Regions from separate parts of the Lysinibacillus sp. EB271-A1-10B genome, predicted to be linked through region 2. Evidence: riboswitches for the same ligand, from Rfam matches in the RefSeq annotation. Region 2 holds a riboswitch; each other region holds the start of a gene.
What was found. Region 2 has a riboswitch for cobalamin ahead of nikA (nickel ABC transporter substrate-binding protein). Riboswitches for the same ligand answer to the same signal wherever they lie in the genome.

Region 1: it holds a riboswitch for cobalamin, as region 2 does, so the genes downstream of both, AC3WSK_RS15785 (ATP:cob(I)alamin adenosyltransferase) here and nikA (nickel ABC transporter substrate-binding protein) in region 2, are expected to answer to the same signal.
Region 3: it holds a riboswitch for cobalamin, as region 2 does, so the genes downstream of both, AC3WSK_RS05285 (ABC transporter substrate-binding protein) here and nikA (nickel ABC transporter substrate-binding protein) in region 2, are expected to answer to the same signal.
Region 4: it holds a riboswitch for cobalamin, as region 2 does, so the genes downstream of both, AC3WSK_RS07860 ((2Fe-2S) ferredoxin domain-containing protein) here and nikA (nickel ABC transporter substrate-binding protein) in region 2, are expected to answer to the same signal.

Annotation. Positions count from the first base shown of each region.
Region 1 is NZ_JBYTDL010000012.1:22,869-26,033, forward strand. It holds gene AC3WSK_RS15775 (C40 family peptidase) at 1-315, shown strand, start outside; gene AC3WSK_RS15780 (hypothetical protein) at 907-1,455, shown strand; cobalamin riboswitch at 1,686-1,875, shown strand; gene AC3WSK_RS15785 (ATP:cob(I)alamin adenosyltransferase) at 2,074-2,616, shown strand; gene AC3WSK_RS15790 (ABC transporter substrate-binding protein) at 2,620-3,165, shown strand, end outside.
Region 2 is NZ_JBYTDL010000010.1:53,534-56,698, reverse strand. It holds gene AC3WSK_RS14480 (hypothetical protein) at 1-217, shown strand, start outside; gene AC3WSK_RS14475 (DUF1572 family protein) at 390-926, shown strand; cobalamin riboswitch at 1,070-1,264, shown strand; gene nikA (nickel ABC transporter substrate-binding protein) at 1,467-3,074, shown strand; gene nikB (nickel ABC transporter permease) at 3,123-3,165, shown strand, end outside.
Region 3 is NZ_JBYTDL010000003.1:17,176-20,340, forward strand. It holds gene AC3WSK_RS05280 (GTP-binding protein) at 1-747, opposite strand, end outside; cobalamin riboswitch at 888-1,074, shown strand; gene AC3WSK_RS05285 (ABC transporter substrate-binding protein) at 1,252-2,247, shown strand; gene AC3WSK_RS05290 (precorrin-3B methylase) at 2,309-2,974, shown strand; gene AC3WSK_RS05295 (PfkB family carbohydrate kinase) at 3,008-3,165, shown strand, end outside.
Region 4 is NZ_JBYTDL010000004.1:104,492-107,656, forward strand. It holds gene cobJ (precorrin-3B C(17)-methyltransferase) at 1-1,137, opposite strand, end outside; gene AC3WSK_RS07860 ((2Fe-2S) ferredoxin domain-containing protein) at 1,142-1,513, opposite strand; cobalamin riboswitch at 1,653-1,835, opposite strand; cobalamin riboswitch at 2,060-2,244, shown strand; gene AC3WSK_RS07865 (energy-coupling factor ABC transporter permease) at 2,392-3,138, shown strand; gene AC3WSK_RS07870 (energy-coupling factor ABC transporter substrate-binding protein) at 3,140-3,165, shown strand, end outside.

The sequences.
Region 1 (3,165 bases), on a different contig from region 2:
CTAGGTCGTAGCTATGTTTGGGGCGGTAGTAACCCATCAACAGGATTTGACTGTTCTGGTCTTGTACAATGGTCTTACAAACAAGCGGGTGTAAATTTACCACGTACAGCATCACAACAATATTTAGCAACACAACGTATTTCAGCAAGTGAAGCACGTGTAGGTGACCTAGTATTCTTCAGCTATGGTTCAGGTATAGCGCATGTAGGTATTTACTTAGGAAACAACACAATGATTGATGCTCAAAATAAAGGTGTTGTCATTGAATCACTTGATTGGTGGAATCAATATTTAGTAGGCTTCGGTCGTATTTAATAAGCCGTACTATTATATAGACGATTAAAATAGCGAAAAGGTTATCTTTGTAAAAGAAATTACAAGGGTAACCTTTTTTTATTATTTGACGGTACTGGAAATTATCAACTGTTTAAACTATAGTTAAGATTCTACGACTAAACCTATTAGGCAAACGCATAATGTTATTCATTAGTTTAGGCTCGACTACTCGGTCAATAATGAGTAAAATAACTTTTGTAATGAATAAATTTACATAAGTTGATATATTTATAACTATAGCCCCAGTTATAAAAATGATAATACAGCCGAAAAAAGAATTAGCATCAATTTTTCGTTATTGCGTATTTCGCTTTGACTCAATCGTGAGATAACTCCAATAATAATCCTAACGAGTATTCCTCTGTCTTCATATAGCTAAAAGAAAAGATTCTTGCATATTGAACGCCATTTCTGATAATTTTGAAATATACGATTGGGATCTTGCTCTGAAATTACAATTATATGAGACTTTTAATTTGTAGTAGCAAAGTAACGCATGATGGTAAATGAGATAACACTTACAAGTACACTATTTTTTACGTTCTGAAACAATAAAGGTAGGGATGAATCATGGAAAAAGAGATTTTGCAACTTTTTAGTAATTTAACAGAGCGTGACCGTGATATTCAATACAAATCATACGAAGAATTAATGAAAATTATGCAGGAACCAGTTGATTGGACCTATTCAGTTTGGGAACAATTAGTTCAAACTCTTACATACAAAAATGGACATGTACGTGCAAGTGCTGCACAATTTTTATGCGCACTGGCAGCAAAAAGCGATCCTGAAGAAAGAGTGTTAGAGGACTTCTTAAAGATTTGGGCAGTAACGTATGATGAAGAAACAGTCACTGTGAGGCATACTTTACAGGCAATTTGGAAAATAGGCTTAGCGGGGCAGGTACAAAGAGATTTAGTCGTATCATATTTGGCTAAAAGATATCAAACGTGCTTAGACGAAAAGCACCCGACATTAATACGCTATGATATTATTGTATCCTTTAAAAAGCTATTCGATGCAACAAATGACCCAAAGCTACTAGAAATTGCACAGCGTTTAATTGAGGAAGAGAAAGATGTTAAATCCAAAAAGAAATATAAAAATGCCATCCGATAAAAGTTATGAAAATGGCTATTTTTTGAAAATCCTTTCATTATAAAAAATAAAATGCTTTAACTTATAAGGCATAACAAATATTTGCACGAGCAGGATGAATACCCAATGGGGCAGTGAATATATCCGCGTGCATACGGTAATACCTGCATGATTTTTATCCATCGTTGTTTATTCTAAATTCCACAGCTATTTTTTCCTATCAATCTATGATAAACTGCATAACAAGTGAATAATTCTTGCAGAATAAAGGTGCTGAACTATAGCATAATCGGGAATTCGGTGAAAAACCGGAGCTGTTTCCGCAACTGTAAGTACAGAAGTCATAAAGATATACCACTGTCGAATTATCCGATGGGAAGGTTTTTTATGAATGTAGTGAACTGTACAAGCCAGGAGACCGACCTTTGTTTGAACGTATAGATAACTCTTCGGAAGCTAGGAGAATATGCGGCAAATACATAGGCTATGTCGTATTTATGCGACACTATTTATGCTATTTTTCGTTGTTTCCTTAGGAGTGGGAACAACGTTTTTTTTTATGCGCTTATAGTTCACCTGATGTAAGACGAGGTGTTAATAAGGTAAGAATTTTTCACGAAGGAAAGCGGGGACTTAGATTTGAAAAAAGATGCACGTTATTCTTGTTATCCATTTATGCGTGAAAAGGCATCTACAGTAGATTTTGAAATTCGAACGGATAGCCTAACAACACATATTGGTGTAGCATTGGCGGCGGTTAAAAAAGAAACGGTAGAGGTAGTAGCAGATGATTTACTTGCCATTTTGCCAATGGCTTACCATGTAAATGGCTCAGTCCGAGGCAAATTAGCTGTAACTGAAGATGATTTGACTTGGCTTAGTGATCGCTATGATTTCTATGTTAGTCATGTTAAAGAGGAAATACAAAACTTTGTATTACCCCAAGGAACAGAGGCAGCTTCTGCATTACATTTATGTCGTAGTGAGGCGAAAAAATCATACCGTGTTTTGCACAAAGTATCTGAAGAACGCGAAGTACCAGCTATTCTCTTTGATTATTTAGGATTGCTAGCCAATGTATTTTTTGTAATGGCTGTCTATATGAATCAGCATGCAGGTATTGCTGAAATACCGTTTATTAGTAAGTCATACCCGATGAAAAAGAAAAAGGAGAATCAATGAAAAATGAAGAAAATGTTTAAGCTACAATGGCTTTCTGTGTTGATGTTGGCACTTGTATTAGTTGGCTGTGGCACGAAAGAGGATACAAATAAAGATACTGTTTCTAAAGAAGATCAACAAGTTGAGAAAACTACTAGCTATAAAGTTAAGGATGACCGTGGTGTAGAAGTAGAGTTTAATGCAGTACCTAAAACTATTGTTTCATTAAAACCGAGTAATACAGAGATTTTATTTGCGCTAGGTGTGGGTGATAAAATAGTTGGTGCGACTGAGTATGATTCGTATCCAGAAGAAGCTCAAAAAATTGAGCGTGTTTCTGATTCTACAATATTCAATAGTGAGCGTATTTTAGCGTTAAAGCCAGACGTCGTTATTGCCTATACAACTGGAGACGATGAAGAAAATTTAAATGCCTTAAAAGGTCTCGAAGATGCGGGTATTAAAGTGTTTGCCATTCAATCAGCTAAATCATTTGATGATGTTTATGGGGATATCGAACAAGTCTCAGCGGCTATGGGCATCAAAGATAAAGGCGAAAAGTTAAATGAA
Region 2 (3,165 bases):
AGATAAAGGTTTCGCGTATTCATACTATTATTATGATGCGGCAGGCAAGCGCATTTATCAAATTAGTACAAGAGCCAATGAGTTTTATACGTATTATAATGGCTATGTATATCAAATAGGTTATCAATTAAATGGTGATCAACAAGAAGCACAAGAAAAAATGGTTGCTATTGCAAGGGAATTTATCCCCCACATAAATTCAGCGAATGCAAAGTAGTTAGGTGGAAGATAAGCTGCCTGTAAAAGCTCGATTGGTGAAGGCTAACAATCAGTGGTGATAAAGAACACCCTGTGAATATAGGTTTATTTTTGACAACAATTAGTTACCAAAATAGCACATTGTATTCTGTTTATATTAAAATAGTGGAAAAGGGACGGGGGGTTCAACAATGACGGTAGCGCAAACGTATATAAATGTTGTTCAAAAAAGATTTAGAAGTGTCAAAGAGCTAGGCGATAAAACACTCGACCAACTAGAAGATGCCCAATTGCACTGGGCGTATAATGAAGATTCAAACAGTATTGCAGTGATTGTAAAACATATTAGTGGAAATATGATATCGAGATGGACGGACTTTTTAACGACAGATGGTGAGAAAGCAACGAGAAATCGAGATGATGAGTTTACGGATAGCCTTCAGACAAAAGAAGAGGTTATGAACGTATGGGAAAAGGGCTGGCAAGTATTTTTAGATGCGTTACAAGGTTTAACGGAAGCTGATTTACAAGGATTTGTAACGATAAGGGGAGAACGGCATTCTGTGATAGATGCGATCGAAAGACAAATGTCTCATTACTCTCAACATGTCGGTCAAATCGTTTACATCGCTAAGCAAATAAAGGGTTCTGAGTGGCAAACAATAAGTATTCCAAAGGGACAATCTCAGGCTTTTACAGAATCAATGTTAAAAAAACATCAACGATAGAAGTGTAGCCATCTCACTAGTGTGTGATGGCTTTTTTTGTGGAATAAATATTTATAACTATGTTTAAAAATCTCAAAACTTTATTATATTCAGAAAATAAAATTGACGTGTGTCTTTGCAGCGTGTTATGTTTAATACTAAATTTAATATGGTTCATTACAAGTTTGAGTGAAAAAAACTTTTTCACTTAATTTAAAGGAAAATGGGTGTAAATCCCATGCTGTCCCGCAGCTGTAAATGAGGAGTTTTGCTTCAAATACCACTGAGTAAGTACTTGGGAAGGTGAAGTAAAATGAAGATTCATAAGCCAGAATGCCTGCTTGTAGTAAGATTCATTGTAGATCTACGAAAGATAGGGAGATGGATGGAAGGCTTTTAATAATGAGTTTTTCTATCCTTATTCACGTGGAATAAGGATTTTTTTATGCATTTTTCTAATCATAGTCATGACGATTACTTTGAGTTTCAAGTTAGTAGTATGGTGGACAAACATACAGATATCAATTTTCTAACACCTAAGAAAAGACAGGAGCAATCATAATGATATTTTTTAAAAAATTATTACCTTTCATTCTAATACTGATGTTAACCATTTTAGCAGGCTGTTCAAGCTCGAGTGAAGGTAATGGAAGTAAAACTTCTAACGAAGAAAAAATGATAACAGTTGGCTGGCCGCTAGATATAGGGCCTTTAAATCCGCATACCTATTTACCAAACCAAATGACTGCACAAGCAATGGTGTATGAATCATTGGTAGAGTATAACGATGACGGAACAATATCGCCAAAATTAGCGGAGAGCTGGGAAATTTCTGACGATAAAACAGCGCACATATTTCATCTTAGACAAGATGTAAAATACTCAGATGGGACAGCCTTTAATGCTGATAATGTTATTCGAAATTTTAAAGCAGTTTTAGCAGATCGTGATACACACTCCTGGATGGGGATGGTGAATCATATTGTAGATGTTGTGAAAGAAGATGACTATACAATTCGTCTACAATTAGATGCGCCCTATTACCCTGTATTAAATGAACTGGCTTTTGTGCGACCATTCCGCTTCTTAGGGGATAACGGATTCCCTGAAGGAGATACAACTAATAAAGGTATTAATGCTCCGGTTGGAACAGGTCCATGGGTATTAACCGAATATAAAAAAGATCAATATGCACTCTTAAGCCGCAACGAACATTATTGGGGTGAAAAGCCACTAGTAGACAAAGTAAAAGTGAAAATTATACCTGATTCAGAATCTATTTCACTAGCATTTGAAAACGAAGAATTAGACTTAATTTATGGTCGAGGCATTATTAGCTTAGATAACTACACTTTCTTAAAAGATAGCGATCAATACAAAACGGCAGTATCTGAACCTTTATCTACACGTGCATTACTTTTTAATACTCAATCTGGTCCTTTAGCAGAATTAAAAGTACGTCAGGCTATTCAACACGCTGTTAATAAAGAACAAATGGTTGAAAGTATTACCCATGGAACAGAAAAAGTTGCCAATACACTGTTTTGGGACGCTATTCCATATGCCAATATTGATTTAAAACCAATACTATTTAATCCAGAAAAAGCCGAGCAGTTATTAGATGAAGCAGGTTGGACATTAAAAAGTGGTGATAAAATCCGTTCCAAAAATGGGCAACCTCTTCAATTAGATTTAATCTATATTGCAACAGATGCTATCCAAAAACCAATGGCAGAGTTAATGCAAGGGGAATTAGCAAAAATAGGCGTCCAATTAAACCTTGAAGGTGCTGATGTAATGGTAGGGCTCCAAAAATTAATGGATAATCAAGTAGATATTAATTTCTGGCGCACAAATGGTCCACCAACAGACCCACACAGCTTCGCAAATGAATCAGCAACACCGAATGCAAATGGCGTTTATGAAGCGAAATTAGGCCTAGATAACGCAGCACAAATTGATGGCAAAATACATCAACTATTAATTGGTACAAATGAAGCGGAACGTGTGCAATTGTATAAAGATATTTTAACAATGTTCCATGACCAAGCATTATTTTATCCAATTTCATATGAAACGAATAACGTTATTTACCATAAACATATGAAAGATTTTAATCCTAGTGCATCTGAATACGATATTCCTTATGCTCAAATGGATTTAAAGTAAGAGAATGAGAAGAGAGTGGGTCTACTATGGCTCCTCTCTTTTTGCACTATGAAGACTTGGGAAGTGATGAAAGAAATGTACGAATCAACTT
Region 3 (3,165 bases), on a different contig from region 2:
ATGACGAATTTTAAACACCTCACCTTGAAACGGAGCATTGTTATTAAATTGTGTCTCTGTTAGGAGGGGGAACTGTGTTAGGAATTCCTTTATTCCACTATCTTTTAAGGCAGAGCCAGAAAAGCACAAAAAGGCCTTTTCCTGTTTAATCATCTGAGATAAATGAATAAGGCAGCTAGAGCTATCTAATGTTTCATTGAGAAAAGCATCGAGAAGATGTTCATCACGTTCGGCAAGCCACTCCATTATGTCGTTTGAAACATAGTCGGAACGGAGCGGTTCGTCTACGAATAGAACATCTGCAGAGCAATCCTTTTGAAGCGCAGCCATTACGGCTTCAACATTTGCTCCTTCACGATCAATTTTGTTAATAAAAAAGAAGGTTGGAACGTGATATTGGCGTAAAAGTTGCCACACTGTTTCAGTATGACCTTGTATTCCTTCGACAGCACTAACAATAATGATGGCATAATCCATAACCCGAATGGCACGCTCCATCTCTGGAGAGAAATCGACGTGCCCAGGTGTATCGATTAACGTATATGTATCATTTCCAAGCGTCATGCGGCCTTGCTCCGCAAAAATTGTAATGCCTCGCTGACGCTCCAGCTCATGATTATCTAGAAATGTGTCCTGGTGATCCACTCGTCCACGGGCTTGAATACTGTTTGTATGAAATAGTAACTGCTCAGAAAATGTTGTTTTACCGGCATCCACGTGAGCAAGTACTCCAATTGTTACATGCATAAAAAGATCCTCGTTTCTATTCATTCATTTAACAACATTGTAACAGAATTGGTATAAAAAATATTTCATATAGTGTTTATGTCGCAATAGTGTTAATATATGTATGATTGTGAATCTACTGTCAATCAATATATTCAACAAAATAAAAACGACGTATTGGTGTAAATGACCTTTGTTATTTGCTTAAAAGGGAAATCGGTGCAAATCCGATGCTGTCCCGCAACTGTAAATGGGGAGTCTATACAAGATGCCACTGTAGCCACGCTATGGGAAGGCGTATAGATGATGAACCTAAGCCAGGATACCTGCCAATATTTATTTATTTATTTATTACTGAATCCACGAGGATGGGGATAGTGAACAGGTTGAAAAACCTTTCTTTTGCTATGCTAACCTCTTGGAAACAAGGGGGTTTTTTTATGCCCTTTTCTAGAATCGCTACCAGGTAGCAAAGGAGTCTAAACGATTTCTTACTATATATTTAACATCAAAGGAGAAGAGGACATGAAGAAATGGAAAAGCTTATGGCTAGTCTTTGCGATCGCATTGGTAGCTATATTGGGTGCATGTAGTGAAAAGGACAAACAAGAATCTGCTACACAAGCTGAGAAGGTAGAGCCTTCACAAGCTGAAAAGTCAGACATAACGATAGAAAATAATGGAACGACGCAAGTATATAAGGAAGCCCCCAAAAAAGCGATTAGCTTAAATCAGCACGTGACAGAAATTATGTTGGCTTTAGAGCTAGAAGATTCAATGGTAGGGACGGCGTACTTAGATGACAAAATTTATGAGCCCCTACAAGCGGCCTACGATAAAGTGCCTGTGTTAGCAAAACAGTATCCTACAAAAGAGCAGGTTATTGATGCAGAAGTAGATTTTTTATTTGGTGGTTGGAAAAGCGCCTTTGGAGAGAAAGGTGTTGGTACACAAGAAGAGCTTGAAACATTAGGCATTCACACTTATTTACATACAGCCTCAATCATGACGAAACCAACTTTAGACGATATTTTCGCAGATATTCGAAATATCGCAAAAATTTTCCGTGTTGAAGATCATGGAGAAGCACTAATAGAAAAAATGACAAAGGATGTAGAGGATATCCGTGCAAAATTACCGCAAGATGGAGAAGACCTGCCTGTTCTAGTGTTTGATAGTGGTGATAAAGAAGTCTTCACTGCAGGACAAAACATTATGAATGAACTTGTTACGATGGCCGGCGGTAAAAATATTTTTGGTGATGTAGAATCAGGCTGGACTACGGTGTCCAAAGAAGATGCGGTAGAACGTAATCCAGCAGTCGTAGTTGTCATAGATTACGGAGAAACATCAGCGAAAGCAAAAATAAATTTTTTGAAAAATGATCCAGCCTTGAAGGAAATGGAAGCGGTCAAAAACGAACGCTTTGTGATCCTACCACTTTCTGCCGCGTCTGAAGGAGTACGTGCTGCAGAAGCCATTCAAATTTTGGCGAAAGGCTTCTATCCTGAGAACTTTTAAGCTATCCAATAAATTGGGGGCTAGCAATTGGCTAGCTCCTTTTTCATAAGGAGAAGTATTTATGAATGCATTCCGTTCGAATATACCGGACAAAACCTTCGAAAAGTTAAACAATAATGGGGATTTTACTCGCCTTGCCGTAAGCCCAGGCATTATTAATAAACATTATACCCCTGCACAATTCCAAACAATGGCAAAGGTTATAGGGGAAACTGGTGCCATAAAATACTCTGCCTCTTACAGCATATTATTATCTATCTCAACAGTAGAAGTTGAAAAGAAGATTGAGGAGCTAGAAGATGCTGGCCTTTACGTGGCAAAGCAAGGGCCAATTGTAGCGATGAAAGCGTGTGATTTTTGTGATGGTGACAAGATGGAGGCAGCACCAATTACAGAAAAGCTATATCATTCATTAGAAGGAATCACTGTCCCTACAAGGTTACGTGTAAACGTCAATGGCTGTGCCTCCGCCTGTTATAATGCGGTATATGATGATATTGGGCTTGTTTATCAAAAGGATAGCTTTGATGTCTATTTAGGAGCAGTACCGATGGGAGCGAATGCAACAGCCGGGACACTCTTTGCGAAAAAGGTAGGAGTAGAGCTTATTGAAGGCTTTTTAAAGCAAATCATTGAACTTTATAAGGAACATGCTCGTCCGAATGAACCTTTTTATAAATTTCATCGCAGAACAAATTCTGCTGATTATTGGAAAGATTTAAGCTGACTCATTATCGTAATGTGGGCTCGTAGCGGCTGATTGCGTCTGCTGGTCGTTACACTTGGATCAAAAGGCTCTTTTTATATGAATCATGAAGAAAGTGGGTGGGTTCCAGCGTTGAGCGTTGACACAATAGATACAACTGGTGCCGGAGATGCATTTAATGGCGCTTTGGCAGTAGGACTATGCCGGGGAGA
Region 4 (3,165 bases), on a different contig from region 2:
TGGTGTATACTCCATCGTTCCTTCCTCACCAACTACCTCAGCTAATGTCATCATTTGTTGAGGCGTAAAAAACTTATTGGCTACCCCAGGACTAACAGCTAATTCAAAAACCGATTCGATTTTTTGTTGAACGAGCTTAGGTGTTACTTTCACAGCGCTAGTTCCCTTCACCTTTGCCAGAGCTGCTGTTGCCATTTCAAGCGATGACTTTTTAGGCTTTGGTTGTGATGTTATAGCTAAACTGGGCTTTATACGATTGGCATTCGGATCTGTTGCAAAATCATTTCGCGCTGCCCCGGTTTCTTGATTCATTGCCCATGGTTCATTTTCTTCCTTCAGTCGTTGATGTGGTCGTAACGGCTGTTTTTCTTCTCCAAGTGTATATTTACGCTGATAACCACGTGGTGTAATCATTTTATTGTCATAGAAAAATGTTGATGAATTCCCGATAATAACGGTTGTTAACATGCCGATATCATGTTCAAGCATTTCTGCTAAAGTCGTCATCGTAATTTCCTGACGGTCACGATACGCGCTTTTCACAAGGCCAACCGGTGTATCGGGCGAACGATATTCTAATAAAATTCGTTGAGCCTCTACGATTTGTCTCGTACGACGTCCACTTTTTGGGTTATAAAGCGCAATAACAAAATCCGCCATTGCCGCTGCTTCTACCCGCTTAGCAATTAAATTCCAAGGTGTTAAGTGGTCACTCAAACTAATAGTACAAGCGTCGTGCATAATAGGAGCACCTAGTAAACTTGCACACGAATTAATAGCAGAAATACCTGGAACAATTTCTACTTCGATACCAGTGGCTTCCGTCCAGCCTAGCTCGATTAATACTTCATACACTAATCCTGCCATCCCATAAACACCGGCATCACCACTAGAAATAACCGATACGATACTTCCAGCCTCTGCTTGACGTACAGCTTCCTGTGCACGTGAAACTTCCTCTGTCATACCAGTACTAATAATCGACTTTGCACTAACTAAATCTTGAATAAGCTCAACATAGGTTTTATAACCAATAATCATATGACTTTGTTGTAGTGCCTCTACAGCACGAGTCGTAATATGTTTAAAGTCTCCAGGGCCAAAGCCAACTACGAAAATCTTACCTTTTTGCGCCATTTTGCTACCCCTCTTTCACCTTTTCAATACCTTTAATGGCTGTTGTTTGTGCTGTACGCTGTAAAGATCCTTCACGTAAAGTAAAGACATGCTCATTATGTAAAGATTCATGATTTAAATCTTGTACGAGTGCCTTCGCATGCTCTGTTGTCGGCACGCGGTACCAATTCCCTTGAGGATAAGCAATGACAACACAAGCATCTTTACACCTACCATTACAGCGAGTCCTTGTCGTATGTATTTCCTTATCAAGTTCCAGTACCTGTATTTCATCACGAATTGCCTGAGTAATGTCCTCAGCATCTTTTTTCATACAGCTACTACCATTGCATATAAAAAGATGTGTTTTCATCCCTTCTAAATTCCAAGTTGTCATAGTTTTTCTCCCCTCATTTACTTTTAGGAAAAAGAAAAACCTTTACTCTAGACGAAGAGTAAAGGTTTAGTAGAAGCCAAATAAAAACGAATATATACAGGTACTCGCTCTCGCTTCAACTTCTCCCTCCGAAAAGTTTGCATGCATTATCACATAAGCAGGTTTCCTGACTTAAGCTTCCTTTTACTTTCGCGCCTTCCTAGTTCTCACTAGTGGCATCCGCGATTTCATCAGCTATTACAGTAGCGGGGGCTGTATCGGATTCTCACCGATTTCCCTATTATCTTGAAAATATTCAAGCACTTATGGATGTTTTATATGAATTTATTTTTTTGTAAAATTAAAAACTGTTTCTATCATAGCTTATTTTTTTAAAATTTCAATATTTCTTTCTAAATTTGTGACATTTTCAGTAATTTTTTAATGAAAAATATGACATTCCTTTTCTATTTATCCGAATTTTCGACATAGACACTCAATTAAAAATTTTTTCTTAAAAAGTATAGCATATATATGGAAATTCATGTTACACTTTGTCGTGAAATCACAACTTCATCTTTTTTCGGTGCGAATTGTTCATCATTTCGCTTAAAAGGGAAGCCGGTTTAAGTCCGGCGCGGTCCCGCCACTGTACTAGGGAGTTTTATAGATAATGTCACTGTCCAAAGGATGGGAAGGCCTATAAAACGTTGAACTAAAGCCAGGAGACCTGCCGAAAAATATGTGATCGTTTGAACCTACGAGGATAGGTGTGCGGCTGAGCAAATTAGAATTTTATTTGCATTTTTAGCTATGCACTTTTCCACAATTGGAGAAGTGCTTTTTTGATTTCGTATCGCATACTATTCGAACTATTTTAATGTGAGGAGGAGAAATTTTTGAAATTCTCAGGTTGGAAGCTTAGTTATTTCTTATTGGCATTTTTATTCGTACCAGACCGTGCATTTGCGATGCACATTATGGAGGGCTTTTTGCCAATTGAATGGGCGATTTTTTGGTGGGTCTTATCGATTCCATTTATTATTTTAGGATTACGTTCTATTCGTAAAACTATTGATGAAAATCCTGAAATAAAAATGATTTTAGGCCTATCTGGTGCCTTTGCCTTTGTACTATCAGCTTTAAAAATCCCTTCTGTAACAGGTAGTTGTTCACATCCGACAGGGGTTGGTCTTGGGACAGTTCTTTTTGGACCATTAGCGATGAGCGTTATCGGAACAATCGTATTATTATTCCAATCTTTACTTTTAGCACATGGTGGGCTGACAACTTTAGGTGCTAATGCCTTTTCTATGGCAATTGCTGGTCCTATTATTGCTTATTATGTTTTTAAGGGTTCTCAAAAAATGGGATTATCATTTTCAGTAGCCGTCTTTTTAGCAGCAATGCTTGGTGACTTAGGTACATATATTGTCACTTCTGTACAATTAGCGCTTGCCTTCCCTTCTGAGGTCGGAGGCTTTATGACTTCATTCACAAAGTTTGCTAGTATTTTTGCGTTCACGCAAATTCCTCTTGCTGTTAGTGAAGGCATTTTAACAGTGATCGTTATGAATTTCTTGAAAAAATACAATGTGAGTGAATTAAAAGCTTTACGCGTTTTCTCGGCAAAGGAGGCTCACTAACATGAAAAAAAATTTACTGCTCTTAGC